DNA from 2 places in the Allobosea minatitlanensis genome. Region 2 is predicted to be linked to the other one. Evidence: riboswitches for the same ligand, from Rfam matches in the RefSeq annotation. Region 2 holds a riboswitch; the other holds the start of a gene.
The links. Region 2 has a riboswitch for cobalamin ahead of ACWH43_RS21140 (CbtB domain-containing protein). Riboswitches for the same ligand answer to the same signal wherever they lie in the genome.
Positions count from the first base shown of each region.

Region 1: another riboswitch for cobalamin. It lies ahead of ACWH43_RS06395 (TonB-dependent receptor plug domain-containing protein); the one in region 2 lies ahead of ACWH43_RS21140 (CbtB domain-containing protein).

Region 1 is NZ_OZ224509.1:1,324,876-1,332,511, reverse strand. It holds gene ACWH43_RS06420 (LexA family transcriptional regulator) at 1-381, shown strand, start outside; gene ACWH43_RS06415 (hypothetical protein) at 378-872, shown strand; gene ACWH43_RS06410 (hypothetical protein) at 936-1,274, opposite strand; gene ACWH43_RS06405 (hypothetical protein) at 1,394-1,525, shown strand; gene ACWH43_RS06400 (hypothetical protein) at 1,522-2,118, shown strand; cobalamin riboswitch at 2,539-2,735, shown strand; gene ACWH43_RS06395 (TonB-dependent receptor plug domain-containing protein) at 2,858-4,819, shown strand; gene ACWH43_RS06390 (ABC transporter substrate-binding protein) at 4,816-5,688, shown strand; gene ACWH43_RS06385 (FecCD family ABC transporter permease) at 5,685-6,704, shown strand; gene ACWH43_RS06380 (ABC transporter ATP-binding protein) at 6,701-7,480, shown strand; gene ACWH43_RS06375 (DUF6925 family protein) at 7,488-7,636, shown strand, end outside.
Region 2 is NZ_OZ224509.1:4,316,419-4,324,054, reverse strand. It holds gene ACWH43_RS21160 (cobaltochelatase subunit CobN) at 1-2,545, opposite strand, end outside; gene cobW (cobalamin biosynthesis protein CobW) at 2,555-3,625, opposite strand; gene ACWH43_RS21150 (DUF1636 family protein) at 3,630-4,019, opposite strand; gene ACWH43_RS21145 (CbtA family protein) at 4,058-4,798, opposite strand; gene ACWH43_RS21140 (CbtB domain-containing protein) at 4,811-4,987, opposite strand; cobalamin riboswitch at 5,024-5,206, opposite strand; gene cobU (bifunctional adenosylcobinamide kinase/adenosylcobinamide-phosphate guanylyltransferase) at 5,313-5,834, shown strand; gene cobO (cob(I)yrinic acid a,c-diamide adenosyltransferase) at 5,849-6,460, shown strand; gene ACWH43_RS21125 (TetR/AcrR family transcriptional regulator) at 6,833-7,453, shown strand; gene ACWH43_RS21120 (acyl-CoA dehydrogenase family protein) at 7,450-7,636, shown strand, end outside.

The DNA of each region.
Region 1 (7,636 bases), 3.0 Mb from region 2:
GCCAGCGCTGGGCCGGGAATCGAGAACTCAAACCCTATCGCGAAGGATCATCTGCCGTTTCCTCGCAGATGGTTGGAGCAGCTCAACCTCCCGGTGGAGTTTGCCCGTTTCCACGATTCTCGCGGGGACAGCATGACGGAGACGATCAAGGAAGACGCGATCTGCCTTTCGGACATCCGCTGGCAAAGGCCCCGGCTCGATGCGATCTTCGTCGTGGTCCACAACAACGACGTGCGGATCAAGCGGATTGGGCGCGGAATGGAAGGGCGAGTGACACTGATCAGCGACAACCCGCGGTATGAGACCGAAGTGCTGTCCGAGCCGGAAGCCAGATCTCTGAAGATCGCCGGCCGGGTCGTTTGGGCAGGGGGTAAGATATGAGAACCATCGCGATCGCCGTTGCGCTTACGTTGACCGGAGCGGGTGCCGTTGCGGCCGCGGAGCGCTGTACTCCTGAAGAGCTCAAGGATGATGGACACTGGAGCAGGCGGCTCTGTGATGCCCGTGGATTCCGGCAGGCTGTCGCGGTCGCCTCGAGCCCGGGTGCGATTGCTGGCGCCGAAGCCTGGCATCGTTCGCTGCGGCAGCGCGAGACGCTGATCAACAAGGCGCTGAAGTTGGGCGACGTCAGCGAGCTGAAGCGTCAGTCGATCGAGATCCGCAGGCAGATGAACGATATCGACGCCTGGCCTCAGGACGATCGCTGGACCGTGGCGCGGGTCTATTGCGCCAATACGGCTCAGGAGCTCTCGAACTTCGTCGAGGACAAGCTGAAGGGCTCGGCACGCGGCGAGGTGGCCGCGGGCGTTTCGCTCAAGGCCTATCGCGGGGCCGACAAGGAGTGCCGGCGCGGGTTGCGGATGGCAAAATGAATCGGGCCCCGCTCGCGCGGGGCCCGGCCTATGCAATTTCATGCATATTGATGCATTGGCGCTTTAAGCGACCTTCAAATCATGCGCGCCGAGCTCCCAGCTCTCGAACTCGGCCTCGCTGGCATCGGTCATGCCGTCGACCTCGGCCGACAGGAGGCCATGACGGGCGATGATGACCGCATCCTCCCAATCGCCGGTCGCCGGATCGCCGGTGCGGCGGAAGGCGACGACGCCGGCGCGGATCGGCTTGAAGCGCTCGAACATGCGCATGGCGTGGTCATGATCCCGCGCCGGGATCGGTTCCTCGGCCGAGATCTTGCCCCTGGACCCCTTCACGGCCTTGAACGGCTGGACGACGAAATAGGTGAGGTGTGCGACGGTTTCCCGCTTGGCATTACGCATTGACGCGCTCCTTTCTTCAGCCCCAGCCCCTGTGTCGCCAGGGCGACCCTAGGGAAACGCGTTCTTGTTCTGTTCTCAAGGGCGTTCTATGACAAAGGGAGTCAGGAGCGGAGGTCGCAGTGAAGAGCGGGGACAACCAGGAGTATGAGATGCGCACCCGCGAGGCGCGGCGCGAGGGGCTGTTCTACCTCGCGATCGTCGTCGCGGCCGGGCTTGCCGGGGGGCTGCTGCTGCGGTGGTGGCCGCAATGACCAGGCGCAAGGGCGAGATCACGCCCAAGCACCGCAACCGGTCGCATCCCTATCAGGTGGCGCTCGACCGCACCCCGGGGCCCATAGCATACGGCATCATGTACCGCTGGGCGGCCTGGTTCGATTCCGAGACCACCCCGCTCGGGCTGCACGGCATGTGCTGGTGTTTCTGCAGGCCGGAGGTGGCCGATGCCTTCGCCATGGATTTCGGCGGCCGGCGCATCGACCGCCCCGTCGAGTCGTACTATCTCAAAGTCGACCTGCCGGATGCCAGGGAGCTCGAGCGTCGCGCCAAAACATCCCGGAACGACAGGGTGACCGGCGGGTTGCCGGCGGATACAGCCAGCCTTTTCAGGGAGGCCATCACAATTCCCTTCTCGTCATTCAGCGATCCAGCCGACGTCGCGCGGGCGCAAGGCGCTCTCGACAGGGCCTGGATGATGGTTAGAGATTCCGTGCCGGAGACCGACATCGATCGGGAACGGCTGCGCCTGGCCTACATCGTCGCGAGCTTCGCCCTGATCGCCGTCGACGAGGAAGATCTTGCGCGCCGTGCAGCCGAGCGCTTCCGGAAAGGTCCGCGAGGAGGATGATTTCGCTTCCGAGTTCGGAAACGGGCATGATGCCCGCTCTTCGCTCATATCGCATTGAAAAATCGTCGTTTTACCGAACTCGGAAGCGAGAGCGGCACACTGGCGCATTTGTTCCGAGTTCCGCCGACCGCGCCGACGACATTTCAAGGGGTTAGCGGCAGGCCCGATTTCTGGCTTCCTGAATTTCTGGAATTCGGGCCGCCAAAACCGCGAAGGATCAAATGGCACTAAACGCCGCGCCGCCTGCCGCCTAACTCCTTGCAGCGCCGCCGCTTTCCGCCTGATCCCGCCTATTCCCGGTTAATCCCGCCTCATTGCCATGTGATGCTTCGTTTCACACCGATCCGGCGGCCGAAAAGCGCCTCTCGCGCCGGCTTTGGAAATCGAGCGGCTCCAATTGACCTTGCCATGCTTTCGCCCTAGTCGTGAACGGGACGGTTCCCTCAGGGGATCAAAAGGGAACGCGGTGCGGGCGGCTTGCCGCCCCATGCCGCGGCTGCCCCCGCAACTGTAAGCGGCGAGCCTTTCGCCAGACGCCACTGGGGACTCGGCCCCGGGAAGGCGGCGGAAGGCACCGACCCGCGAGCCAGGAGACCTGCCGTCTGCCGTGGTCACACGCGAGCACGTTCGGACGGGGTGTGCCGATCGCTGATTCGACCGTTTGCCGCCATCTGGCGGCGAAGGGGAGATCGCGTTCGCGGTGACGTGCCACAGACGTCAACGCCCGAGGTTTCCCCGCGTGTTTTCCTTAAGCCAGGCCGCAGGACGCGGCCGCCTCCTGCTCTCCGTCTCGCTGCTCGGCCTGGCCTGCTCCGCCGGCGCCGCCCTTGGCCAGGATCGCGCGGCCGCACCCGCCGCGCAGGATTCGGTCGCGCTCGACGAAATCGTCGTCAGCCCCACCGGCAAGCCGACGCCGGTGCGCGAGGTGGCGAGCTCGGTCACCGTCGTCACCGCCGAGGAGATCGAGCAGCAGCAGCGCCGGACGCTGCCGCAGGCGCTGGCGACCGTACCCGGCCTCAACCTCGTCCAGATCGGCGGCCCGGGCGGGCAGACCTCCGTCTTCATGCGCGGCACCAACTCCAACCACGTCAAGGTGCTGATCGACGGCATCGAGGCCAACGATCCCTCCACGCCCAACCGCTCCTTCGATTTCGGCTCGATGCAGACCGACGACATCGAGCGCATCGAGGTGCTGCGCGGCCCGCAGAGCGGCCTCTACGGCGCCAACGCCCTCGGCGGCGTCATCTCCATCACCACCCGGCGCGGCGAAGGCCCGCCGAAGGTGACCGCCCGGGTCGAGGCCGGCTCGCACGGAACCTTCAACCAGTCGGCCGGCTTCAGCGGCGGCACGGACCGCTTCGACTACGCCTTCAACCTCAGCCATTTCCGCTCGGATTCGACGGATTCCGTACCGTCGCAACTGATCCCGCCCGGGCGGAAGGTGCGGCCGAACGCCTATGATTCCTACACCTACTCGGCCCGGCTGGGCTTCGCCCTCACCGACACGCTGCGGGTCAACTGGACCGGCCGCTATACCGACGGCAAGTTCCTCAACCCCTACGATGCCGGATACCCGAGCGTGCCGACCCCCTATCGCTCGAGCCAGAACTACGCGCAGGCCATGACCCGCGGCGAGGTGGTCTGGGACCCGTTCGCCGGACGCTTCGTCAGCCGCCTCGGCGTCTCCTACACCAACCAGGACCGCTTCAACCGCTCGCCCAACGCCTTCGGCCTGCTCGGCCTGCCGACCGAATATCTCGGCGAGCGCACCAAGGTCGACTGGCGCGGCGACCTCGATATCGCCAAGGGCCACAACCTGATCATGGGCCTGCAATACGAGCGCGAGCGGCTGGAGACGACGAACTTCACCGCCTCCAACGGCAACAGGGCCGCCTTCCTCGAATATCAGGGCAATATCCAGGACCGCCTCTTCCTGGCGGCCAATATCCGCCGCGACGACGACGACAGCTATGGCGGCCACACGACCTGGCGCGTCGCGCCGGCCGTCATCCTGCCCTGGACGGACACCAAGCTGAAGGCGAGCTACGGCACCGGCTTCAAGGCGCCGACGCTGAACGAGCTCTTCGTCGACTACCGCCCCGGCTACAACTTCCACGGCAATCCGGACCTGCGCCCGGAGGAAAGCCGCGGCTGGGACGTCGGCTTCGAGCAGCCCCTCTTCGACCGGAAGCTGCAATTCGGCGCCACCTGGTTCCAGAACAGCATCCGCAACCTGATCGTCACCAACGCGACCTTCGATTCCTACGCCAATGTCGGCAGGGCCCGGACGAATGGCGTCGAAGCCTTCGCGGCGCTGGAGATCTCGCCGCAATTCCGTATCCGCGCCGACTACACCTTTACCCTGGCCAAGGACGAGAGCGCCCGGCAGGAGCTGCTGCGCCGGCCGCGCCACAAGGCCAGCGCCACCGCGACCTGGACCCCGATGGAGAAGCTCACCCTCTCGGCGACGCTGATCTATGTCGGCCCCTGGATCGACGGCAATCGCGACTTCTCGGTGTCGCGCCTCAAGGCCAAGGGCGCGACGCTGGTCAACCTCGCCGCCGAATACAAGGCGACCGACAAGGTCGCCGTCTTCGGCCGCATCGACAACCTGTTCGACAAGCGCTGGGAGAACCCGGTCGGCTTTCTCGTGCCCGGCTTCGGCGCCTTCGGCGGGATCAAGGTGGCGTTGGGCGGATGAGGCGCCTGCGCGCACGGCTTCGGCCGGCCGGCGCCTCCCGTGCCGTCATGCTGGCGGGCGCCGTGGCCTGGGCCCTGCCCGCGCCGGCCGGCGCGGCGGCGGGCAGGCCGGCGCGGATCGTCTCGCTCAACATGTGCACGGACGAGCTGGTCCTGCGCCTGGCCGACCGCGATCGCATCGCGTCCGTCACCTGGCTGTCGCGCGATCCGCGCAACGCCAACATGGCCGAGGCGGCGGGCGCGGTTGGGGTCAATCACGGCCTCGTCGAGGAGGTGCTGGCGGACAGGCCCGACCTCGTCGTCGCGGGCGCCTACACCACCCGCCCGGCCGTCGCCCTGCTGAGGCGCGCCGGCGTGCCGGTGCATGAATTCGGCGTGCCGCGCAGCATCGCCGAGATGCGCGGCCAGATCACGGAGATGGCGGCCCTGCTCGGCGAGGAGGCGCGCGGCGCCCGGCTCGTCGCCGCGATCGACGCGCGCCTCGCCGCCATCGCGGCAAGGCGCCCGGCCGGGCACCCGCGCGCCATCGTCCTGCGCCCCAGCGGATTCACGGTCGGGCGCGGCTCGCTGGTCGACGAGATCCTCACCGCGGCGGGGCTTGACAATCTCGCCGCCGATCTCGGCATCGAGAGCTACGGCCAGATCGCCCTGGAAACCGTCGCGCTGAGCAAGGCGCAGATGCTGATCCTCAACGACATGCCCGGCGGCCCGCCCTCGCTCGCCAACGAGGTGCTGCACCACCCGCTGATCGGGAAGCTCGGCGCCCGGCTGAAGCTCGTCGCCCTGCCCTCGCGGCTCTGGAGCTGCGCCGGCCCGAGCGTGCTCGACGCGATCGAGCTGCTTGCCGACGCGGCCGGGGAGGCCCGATGAGACGCGCCGGCCGCGGACCCTCGCCCTTGCCGCCGTCCCTGCTGCTGGCGCTGCTCGGCCTCGCCCTGCTCGCCGTCTTCGCGCTTTCCGTCGCCGTGGGCTACGCCCCGCTCGATCTCGGCGCGGCCTTCGGCGACCTGCTGGCCGGCCGGGAGAGCCTGCCGGCGCTGGTGCTGCGCGAATTGCGCCTGCCGCGCGCCATGCTCGGCGCGCTCGTCGGCTTCAGCCTGGGCCTGTCCGGCGCCGCGCTGCAGGGGCTGCTGCGCAACCCGCTGGCCGAGCCGGGGGTGATCGGCGTCTCCAGCACGGCCGCCTTCGGCGCGGTCCTCGCCTTCTACAGCGGGCTTTCCGCCAGCGTGGCCCTGGCGCTGCCGCTCGGCGGCATCGCCGGCGCCGTGCTGGCGACGCTGCTGCTCTTCATCCTGCTCGGCCGCGGCGCCGGCACCACGACGCTGATCCTCGCCGGCGTCGCGCTCAACAGCTTCGCCGGGGCCGCCACCTCGCTGGCGCTGAACCTCGCTCCCAATCCCTATGCCGCGCTGGAGATCGTCTTCTGGCTGATGGGCTCGCTCGCCGATCGCAGCCTCGCCCATGTGCTGCTCGCCCTGCCGCTGATGCTCGTCGGCTGGGCCCTGCTGCTCTCGACCGCCCCCGCGCTCGACGCGCTGACGCTGGGCGAGGACACCGCCGCCAGCCTCGGCGTCGACCTGACCTGGCTGCGCGTCCGGCTGATCGGCGGCACCGCGCTCGCCGTCGGCAGCGCGGTCGCCGTCGCCGGCGCGATCGGCTTCGTCGGCCTCGTCGTGCCGCATCTGCTGCGGCCGGCGGTGGCGAACCGGCCCGGCCGGCTGCTGCTGGCCAGCGGCTTCGGCGGCGCGATCCTGGTCCTGCTGGCCGACACGGCGCTCAGGCTGGCGCCGATCCGCCCGGAGCTCAAGCTCGGGGTGGTGACGGCGCTGATCGGCGCGCCCTTCCTGTTCAGCCTCGTGGACCGGATGCGGCGGGAGGCGCGATGACCGTCGAAGCCCGCGCCCTCGCCGTCTCGCTCGGCGGCAAGCCCGTCCTGCAGGAGGTCGATCTCGCTCTGCGGCCGGGCGAGCTCCTCGGCCTCGTCGGCCCCAACGGCGCCGGCAAGACCACGCTGCTGCGCCTGCTCGCCGGGCTCCTGCCCCCGGCAAGCGGCAGCCTGCGCTATGACGGCGAAAGCCCGCGCGCGCTCGGAAGGCAGGCGCTCGCCCGCCGCATCGCCTATCTGGCGCAGGGCGGCGACACCGCCTGGCCCCTCTCCGCCGAAGCGGTGGTCGGCCTCGGCCGCCTGCCGCACCGGCGTCCCTTCGCCGGTCCGTCCCGCGCCGATCAGGCCGCCATCGACCATGCCCTGGAGGCCTGCGACGCCGCGCCCTTCCGCGACAGGCCGCTCGGCACGCTCTCCGGCGGCGAGAGGCGGCGGGTGCTGCTGGCCCGGGCGCTCGCGGTCGAGGCGCCCTATCTCCTCGCCGACGAACCTCTCGCCGGGCTCGACCCGCTGCACCAGATCGAGGTGATGGAGCTGCTGCGCCGGACGGCGCGGCGCGGCGCCGGCGTCGTCGTGGTCCTGCACGACCTGACGCTCGCCGCCCGCTTCTGCGACAGGCTGGCGCTGATCGACCGCGGCCGGCTGGTCGCGGAGGGCGCCCCGGCGGAGGTCCTCGACGACGAGCGCCTCGCGGCGGTTTTCGGCGTCACCGCCTTCCGCGGCCGCCATGACGGCGAGCCCCTTCTCCTGCCCTGGCGGGCATATTCCTCGGGTTGAGACCAGAATGAACGATCACGATACGGTCCGCGACATCCTGCGCGCGCATCTCCACGACCCGTCGAGCCAGTGGAATCTCGGCACCTTCGGCGCCATCGCCGAATATATGCGCGACCCTGGCGAGCCGGTCGCGATCACCGACGAGGCCGGGCTGCT
Region 2 (7,636 bases):
AGCCGGTGACGCGGGTCGAGGCATCGTCCCAGAGCGGCGCGGCGCCCATCAGGGCCAGCGCATGGGCGATGTCCTCGCCGCCCGAGCGCAGCGTCGGCGAGGCCCACAGGTCCATGACGATCCGGCGCGGATAGTCGCCATGGTCCTGGAGATGGCGCGCGACCACCGCCTGCGCCGCCAGCCGGCCCAGCCGCGCGGCGGCCCGCGTCGGGATCGCGCGCGGATCGAGCGTCGAGAGGTTGCGCCCGGTCGGCAGCACGTCGGGCCGGCCGCGATGCGGCGCTCCGGCCGGACCCGGAACGACGAAGCGGCCGTCGAGCGCGGCCAGCAGGTTCTCGCGCTCGTTGCGGGCGGAAGCCGGGTCGATGGCGGATTGCCCGAAGATGTGCAGGCCGTCGCGGAAGGGCAGTTCGGCGATGTCGCAGAGATGGGCGTCGAGCCGCGTCAAGGCCTCGTTCATCCCGGTGCCGGGCTCGACGCCGCAGGCGGCGGCGAGCCCGCTCGCCTCGGCCCGCGCGCGGATTTCGGCGGCGACGATGTCGGCGCGGCGCGGATCGAGCACCTGCGCCTGCGAGAACTCCTCGACGAGGTCGCGCAACAGCGCGGTCTCGCCAGCCGCCTCCGCCTCGGCCAAGGGCGGCGGCAGGTGGCCGAGCGTCACGGCACAGAGTCTGCGCTTGGCTGGCGCCGCCTCGCCCGGATCGTCGACGACATAGGGATAGACCACCGGCAGCGCGCCGATGGCGAGGCGCGGCCAGCAGCCGGCCGAGAGGGCGACCGCCTTGCCCGGCAGCCATTCGGTGGTGCCGTGCGTGCCGAGATGGATCAAGGCGTCGACGGCCTCGCTCCGGCGCAGGGCGAGGTAGAAGGCGAGATAGCCGTGGCCCGGCGGCGCGTCGGGGTCGTGATAGCGCGCCTTGCGGTCGGGCGTGGCGTCGCGCGGCGGCTGGAGGGCCACGGTGAGCCGGCCGTAGCGCACGGCGCGGAAGCGGAAGGCGCCGTTGCGGCAGGCCGCATCCGCTTCGGGTTGGCCATGAGCCGCGAGAAGCGCTTCGCGCGCGGCGGTGGGGATTCCCGCAAGCCAGTCGCGATAAGCGGAAAGCGAGACGGTCAGGTCGAACGGGCCGCTCGTGAGGGCTGCCATCAAGCCCCGGCCTTCATCCATCTGTCCGCCGTCCTCCCGGACAAGCCGCGTCAGCGGCGCCGATCCGGGATCCAGGCCGGAACTTTCGTCGGAATCGTTCCGGCCTGGATCCCGGGCCTCCCTTCGGTCGCCCGGGATGACAGTCGAGGATGAAGGAACGGAGTATCCTGCCTCAGCGAGCACCGCCCGGATCGCCGTCACGCTCGCCGGCGTGTCGAGCCCGACGGCGAAGCCGGCCCGGCCGCCGCGCGCGGGGTAATCCGACATCACCAGCGCCAGCCGCCGCTCGGCCCTCGGCTGGCGTGCCAGCGAGATCCAGCGCGCTGCGAGATCGGCCAGTGCGGCGATGCCCTCGGCATCCGGCACGAGGCGGCGGACGGCCAGGCCGGTCGCCGGATCGGTCTCCTCCGCCTTGAAGGCGACGGGGATCGTGCCGATGCGCCCGTCGAATTCCGGCAGCGCCACCTGCATGGCGAGGTCGGCGGCGGACAGGCCGCGCGGCGAGGCGTCCCAGGCTTCGCGCGGACTGCCGACCGGCACGGCCTGCAGGATCGGGCAATCGGCGCCGTCGAGCACGAAATCGGCGCCCTCGCGAGCCGAGAAGGCGGTGGTGGTGACGATCAGCGCCGGCTTGCGCGCCGCGATCAGCGCGCCGAGCGCGGCCGTGACGACGGGGTCCTTCAGGCTGGTCAGCGCCAGCGGCAGCGGGGCGAGACCGCGGGCGGCCAGGGCGGCGGCGATGGCTTCGGCCATGGCGGTATCGCCGGCCGCGGCGCCGGAACGGTAGAGCAGGATCGGGACCAGCGGCTTGTCGCAGGCGAGGGCGGCGAGCGCATCGGGCCAGGGCAGGGGCCTGCCGCCTTCGCCGATCGCGAAGAAAGGCAGGAGCGGCAGGGGTGCGAGGCAGGGGGCCGACTGCGATTCGAGATATCCTTCGATCCGCCCGAGCAGCCGGCGCATGTTCTCCGCCCCGCCGCCGGCGCGGAAATAGGCCAAAAGCGCGTCCGCGAAATCCGCCGGCACCGTGGCATGCTCGCCGAGCCTGGGATCGTCGCGCTCGTCGCCGGGCAGGATCGCCAGCGGGATGCCCTGCGCGCGGCAGGCGGCGCCGAGCTGCTCGATGCCGTAGCGCCAGTAGTCGAGCCCGCCGAGGCAGCGCAGCAGCACGAAGCGGCATTGCGCCGCCGTCTTCTCGATCAGGAAATCGACCGAGAGCGGATGCTTCAGCCGCCTGAGCGGCGCCAGCCGCACCGACAGATCGCCGTCGCCCGCGGCCGCCGCCAGCGCCGAGAGGTCGCTGTCGGTGAAGGAGAGGACGAGCAGATCTCCCGGCGGCAGGGCGAGATCGACGGCGTCCTCGCCGTCGTCGAGCCTGATCTCGCTGGTCGGGAGCAGGTGCATCGCGCGATGCTACGCCCCCGCCAGCGCCGCTTCCACCGCCTTGAGGTCGAAGCCCTTGAGGCCGATCACGGTGAGCCGCCCGTCGCGCGCTTCGCCCGCGCCCCAGGGGCGGTCGAAATGGTGGCCGACGCGCCGGCCGACGCCCTGCACCACGAGCCGCATCGGCTTGCCCGGCACGGCGGCGAAGCCCTTCAGCCGCAGCACGCCTTCGGCCTCGGCCGCCTTCGCGACGCGCGCCGAGAGCTCTTCCGGCGCGAGACCCGCCGGCAGCGGCACCGCGACGGAGTCGAAATCGTCATGATCGTGGTCGTGCTCGCCCTCGCCGTGATGCGAGGGGCGGGCGGCGAGATCGTTCTCGGCCGCGGCGCTCAAGCCCAGGATCAGCGCCGGCTCGACCTTGCCATGGGTGGTCTCGACGATCTTGATCGCCTTGGGCAGATGCGCGGCGATCTCGGCCTTGACGCGCGCGCGGCCCGCCGCGTCGACGAGGTCGCTCTTGTTGAGCAGGATCAGGTCGGCGCAGAGGATCTGGTCCTCGAACACCTCCTCCAGCGGGTTGTCGTGATCGACCGCGGCGTCGGCCGCCTTCTGGGCCGCGAGCGCCTCGGGGTCGTCGGCGAACTGGCCCTCGGCCACCGCCGGGCCGTCGACCACGGCGATCACCCCGTCGACCGTGACCCGCGAGCGGATCGCCGGCCAGTTGAAGGCGGTGACGAGCGGCTTCGGCAGGGCGAGGCCGGAGGTCTCGATCAGGATGTGCTCGGGCGGATTGGGGCGGTTCAGGAGCTTTTCCAGCGCCGGCACGAAATCGTCGGCGACGGTGCAGCAGATGCAGCCATTCGGCAGCTCGACCACGTCCTCGGCCGTGCAGCCCGCGATGCCGCAGCCGGCGAGGAAGGAGCCGTCGAAGCCGAGATCGCCGAATTCGTTGACGAGCACGGCGAGCTTCTTGCCCTGCGCGTTTTCGAGCAGGTGGCGCACCAGCGTCGTCTTCCCGGCGCCGAGGAAGCCGGTGATGATGGTGCAGGGCGTCTTGCCGAGCGAGGTCTTGCCCAGAGGGGCGGTCTGCGGAGCGTTCATGGGGTCATCCTTGCTGGCGCGCCGGCAAGGGCGGCACGCGCGCGACCACGCCCTTGCGGAAGGACTGCGGCCGCTCTTTCCAGGGAACGATGCCGTTGGCGCTGGCGGCATAGGCCTCCGCCGCGCCGACGATCTCGTCGAGATGGGTTTCGGTTTCGAGGTCGCCGATCAGATAGGTCCATTTGCCGTCGGCACTGAGCGCGATGGTGCAGGGCCGCTTGCAGACGGCGAGGCATTCGACGGGCAGCACGGCGATCCTGCTGCCCCTCGCTTCGAGCTGCGCGGCAAGCCGCTCCGCGAGCCCGATCCCCGGTTGGTCGTAGCCTTCCGGCAGGTCGGGGCGGGGGCGGCGGCAGGCCGTGCAGACATGGATGGTGAGGTCGCCCTCTGACATGGCTGGCCTTCCGGGCGCGGCTTTCGCCGCGTCCTTCCCTAGCGCGCCTCGGCGCGGCGGCCGAGCCACGGCCAGAGCGTGCCGACCGCGAAGGCGGTGACCAGCCAGAGCGCGGCCTGGATACCGAGCGAGAGCGAGGTGAAATGCGCGGCGAGCTCGGCCGGCACCTTGCTTTCCGGCGTCGGCGCATGCGGCGCCCCGACCAGATGCGGCAGCAGGATCACCACCACCGCCAGCAGCTTGAGCCATGGCGCCTGGTAGCGCAGGAACAGGAAGAGCCCGAGCGCGGTGGCGACGGCGGTCCCGAGCCACCAGAGCTGGCGCTCCTGCAGCGCGGCCGCGGCGGCGCCGGGCAGCTCCGGCGCGAGCCCCATTCCGGGCGCCAGGCCGCAGGCGAGGAAGCCGCAGGCGCCCCAGATCAGCGCGCGGCGCTGGTCGATCGTGTCGCCGGCCGCGAGCATGCCGGCCAGCAGCAGCGCGGCGAAGCCGATCGCGGTGCCGATGGTGGCGGCGCTGGTGAAGAGCAGGCGCTGGGGGCCGTCCTCCGGCTTCCACTCGGCCTCGTCATGGCCGGCCCCGGCCTCGTGGTTATGGGCGAGGATGATGCGGGCCTGCCCCTGTGCGAAGGCGAGAGGCGCTCCCGGCCCTTCGCTCATGGCGTTTTCATAGGTTTCCGCCTGGAGGATCAGCGGGGTGGTGGTGACATGCTGGAGGGCGGCGACGACGAGACCGGCCAGAAGCCCGGCCAGGATGCTGACCGCGAGAACGCGCGTGACCATGGCTGGCTTCCCTCAATGGCAGGGGAAGGCGAGGCCGTGGCGGGTGTCGTGCGCGGCGTTGTGGACATTGGTCGAGGCCGCGAAGCCGGTGGTGTAGACCAGGGCGACGCCGACGACGAGGGCGGCGGCGACGGCCTTGACCCTCTCCGATACGCTGGGCCGGGCGGTGGAAACCGAGGCGGTGTTCATGGCGGTTCTCCGTGGCCGCCCCGCCGGCAGCCGGTTGGATCGTTGCGGGTGACGGCAGGTCTCCTGGCTCGCGGGTCCGGTGCCCTCCGCCGCCTTCCCGGAGCGAACTCCAGTGGCGATGGCGCAGGACGCCCGCTTACAGTTGCGGGGGCAGCCGCGGCGTCGCACCGCGTTCCCTTTTCACCTCCTCGCGGAGGCACCGTCGGCGACGATCATTAGCCTTCGGCGTGCGGCTGTGCAATGCAGGGCCGGTCCTTCCTCTACGCGGTCATTCCGGATCTCGCTTCGGTCGTCGGGATGACGGCGAGCGAACCCGAAGCCGCCGATGCAAGCAACGCCCATCCCCCATCTCACCCTCGTCCTCGGCGGCGCCCGCTCCGGCAAGAGCCGCCATGCCGAGGCCCTGGTCGAGGCCCTGCCGGCACCTTGGACCTATATCGCCACCGCGCAGGCCTATGACGACGAGATGCGGGCGCGCATCGCCGAGCACCGGGCGCGCCGCCCGACGGGCTGGGAAACTGTGGATGCGCCGCTGGCCCTCGCCGAAGCCATCGCCGCTCAGCCGGCCGGTCGGCCGATCCTGGTCGACTGCCTGACGCTGTGGCTGACCAACCTGATCCTCGCGGAACAGGATACCGGCGCGGCATGCGAGGCCCTGATCGCCGCCTGCGAAACCGTTTCCGCCCCGCTCGTGCTGGTCGGCAGCGAGGTCGGCCTCGGCATCGTGCCGGAGAACGCGCTCGCCCGCCGCTTCCGCGACGAGGCCGGGCGATTGCATCAGGCGCTTGCGGCGCGCGCGGCCGGCGTGGTCTTCATGGTCGCCGGATTGCCGATGCGGGTGAAGTAGAAGCGAGCGCGACGATGACGACGGACAGCGACGAAGCCGCCCGCCACAAGGCCAAGATGGAGAAGCGCAAGGCGGTGCAGGATGCCGAGGTCGCCTCCAAGACGCTGGAGAAGGGGCTGCTGATCGTCAATACCGGCCCCGGCAAGGGCAAGTCGACGGCGGCCTTCGGGCTGATCCTGCGCGCGCTCGGCCATGGCTGGCGCATCGGCGTGGTGCAGTTCATCAAGGGCGCCTGGTCGACCGGCGAGCGCAGGGCGCTCGAAGCCTTCGGCGATCAGGTCTCGTGGCACAGCATGGGCGAGGGCTTCACCTGGGAGACGCAGGACAAGGCCCGCGACATCGCCGCCGCCGGGCGCGCCTTCGCCAAGGCCAGGGAGCTGATGGCCGATCCGGGCATCCGGCTCCTGGTGCTGGACGAGCTCAACATCGCGCTGCGCTACGATTATCTGCCGCTCGCCGAGGTGGTGGCGACGCTGGCCGCGCGCCGGCCGGATCTGCACATCGTCGTCACCGGCCGCAACGCCAAGCCGGAGCTGATCGAGGCGGCCGACCTCGTCACCGAGATGACCTTGGTGAAGCACCATTTCGCCGCCGGGGTGAAGGCGCAGGAAGGCATCGAGTTCTGAGGGCTTCCGCATGTTCACCGGAGCCTGCGCTCCCGGTCGCGGCCCTTTGCCCCGGCCTTGGTCCGGCCCGGGGATGAACGCCGCGGAAATCCATGCGGTTCAGGAGGGCGAGCGCCGCCGGGATCAGCGCTGCGCCGCCGATGACCCCCGCATCGAGCGGGGCGCCGCGCCGAGCCTTGAACAGCGGCGTGCCGGCATGGCTTCCGGGCCAGTCCCGGCATGACAGCCTGATTTCCCTCGCCGGCCGACGCCCGGTGGTTGCCACCAGCCGTTCCGGCGAGGAGCGATCTCGCCCCTCGATCCATCCGCTTGACGGAAAGCCGCTTTGCTTTCAGATTGAATCTGAATTCAGGTTCAATTTCGGGATCGCGCATGGCCGAGGGAACGGCGAGGCAACCGCGCAAGGCCGGCAAGCGCGAGGCGATCCTGTCCGCCGCGCGCGGCATCGTCGCGGAGGTCGGCTTCCACGAGACCTCGATCGCGGCGGTGGCTTCCGCCAGCGGCGTCTCGACCGGCAGCGTCTATTCCTATTTCGCCTCCAAGGCGGAGCTGATGGCCGAGATCGTCGCGGCGGTCTCGTCGCGCGAGCTTGCCGTGTTGCGCGAGATCGCGGCGAGCGACGCCCCCGTCGCCGAGCGCCTGACGGCGGCGGTCGAGGCCTTCGCCCGGCGCGCCTTCGCCAATCGCCGCCTCGCCTGGTCGATGATCGCCGAGCCCGCCGACCCGGCCGTCGACGCGACGCGGCTCGACTACCGCCGCGCGATCGCCGGGATTTTTCGCGCGCTGGTCGTCGCGGGCGGGAGGCAGGGCGCTTTCCGCCCCGTCGATCCCGATGCCGCTGCCGCGATGATCGTCGGCGGCTTCATGGAGGCGTTGATCGGCCCGCTCTCGCCGGATCGTTCGATCAGCCCTGAACGCGGCCGCGAGATCGCCGCCGCCCTCGCCGATCTCTCCCTCGCCGCCCTGATCTCCCATGAAGGACAGCCCGCATGACCGTGCTCGACGCCTATGGCTACGATACCCATGAGGTGCTGAACCAGGCTCCGGCGCTGGCGGATTACGATGCCTTCGCGGCGGACCCGGCGCTCGGCCGCATCCTAGACGCCTTCGACGCCGGCTGGTTCCGCGAGCAGGCGGGCGCGGTCGGCGGCCATGTCGGCTCGCAAGCGGTTCAGG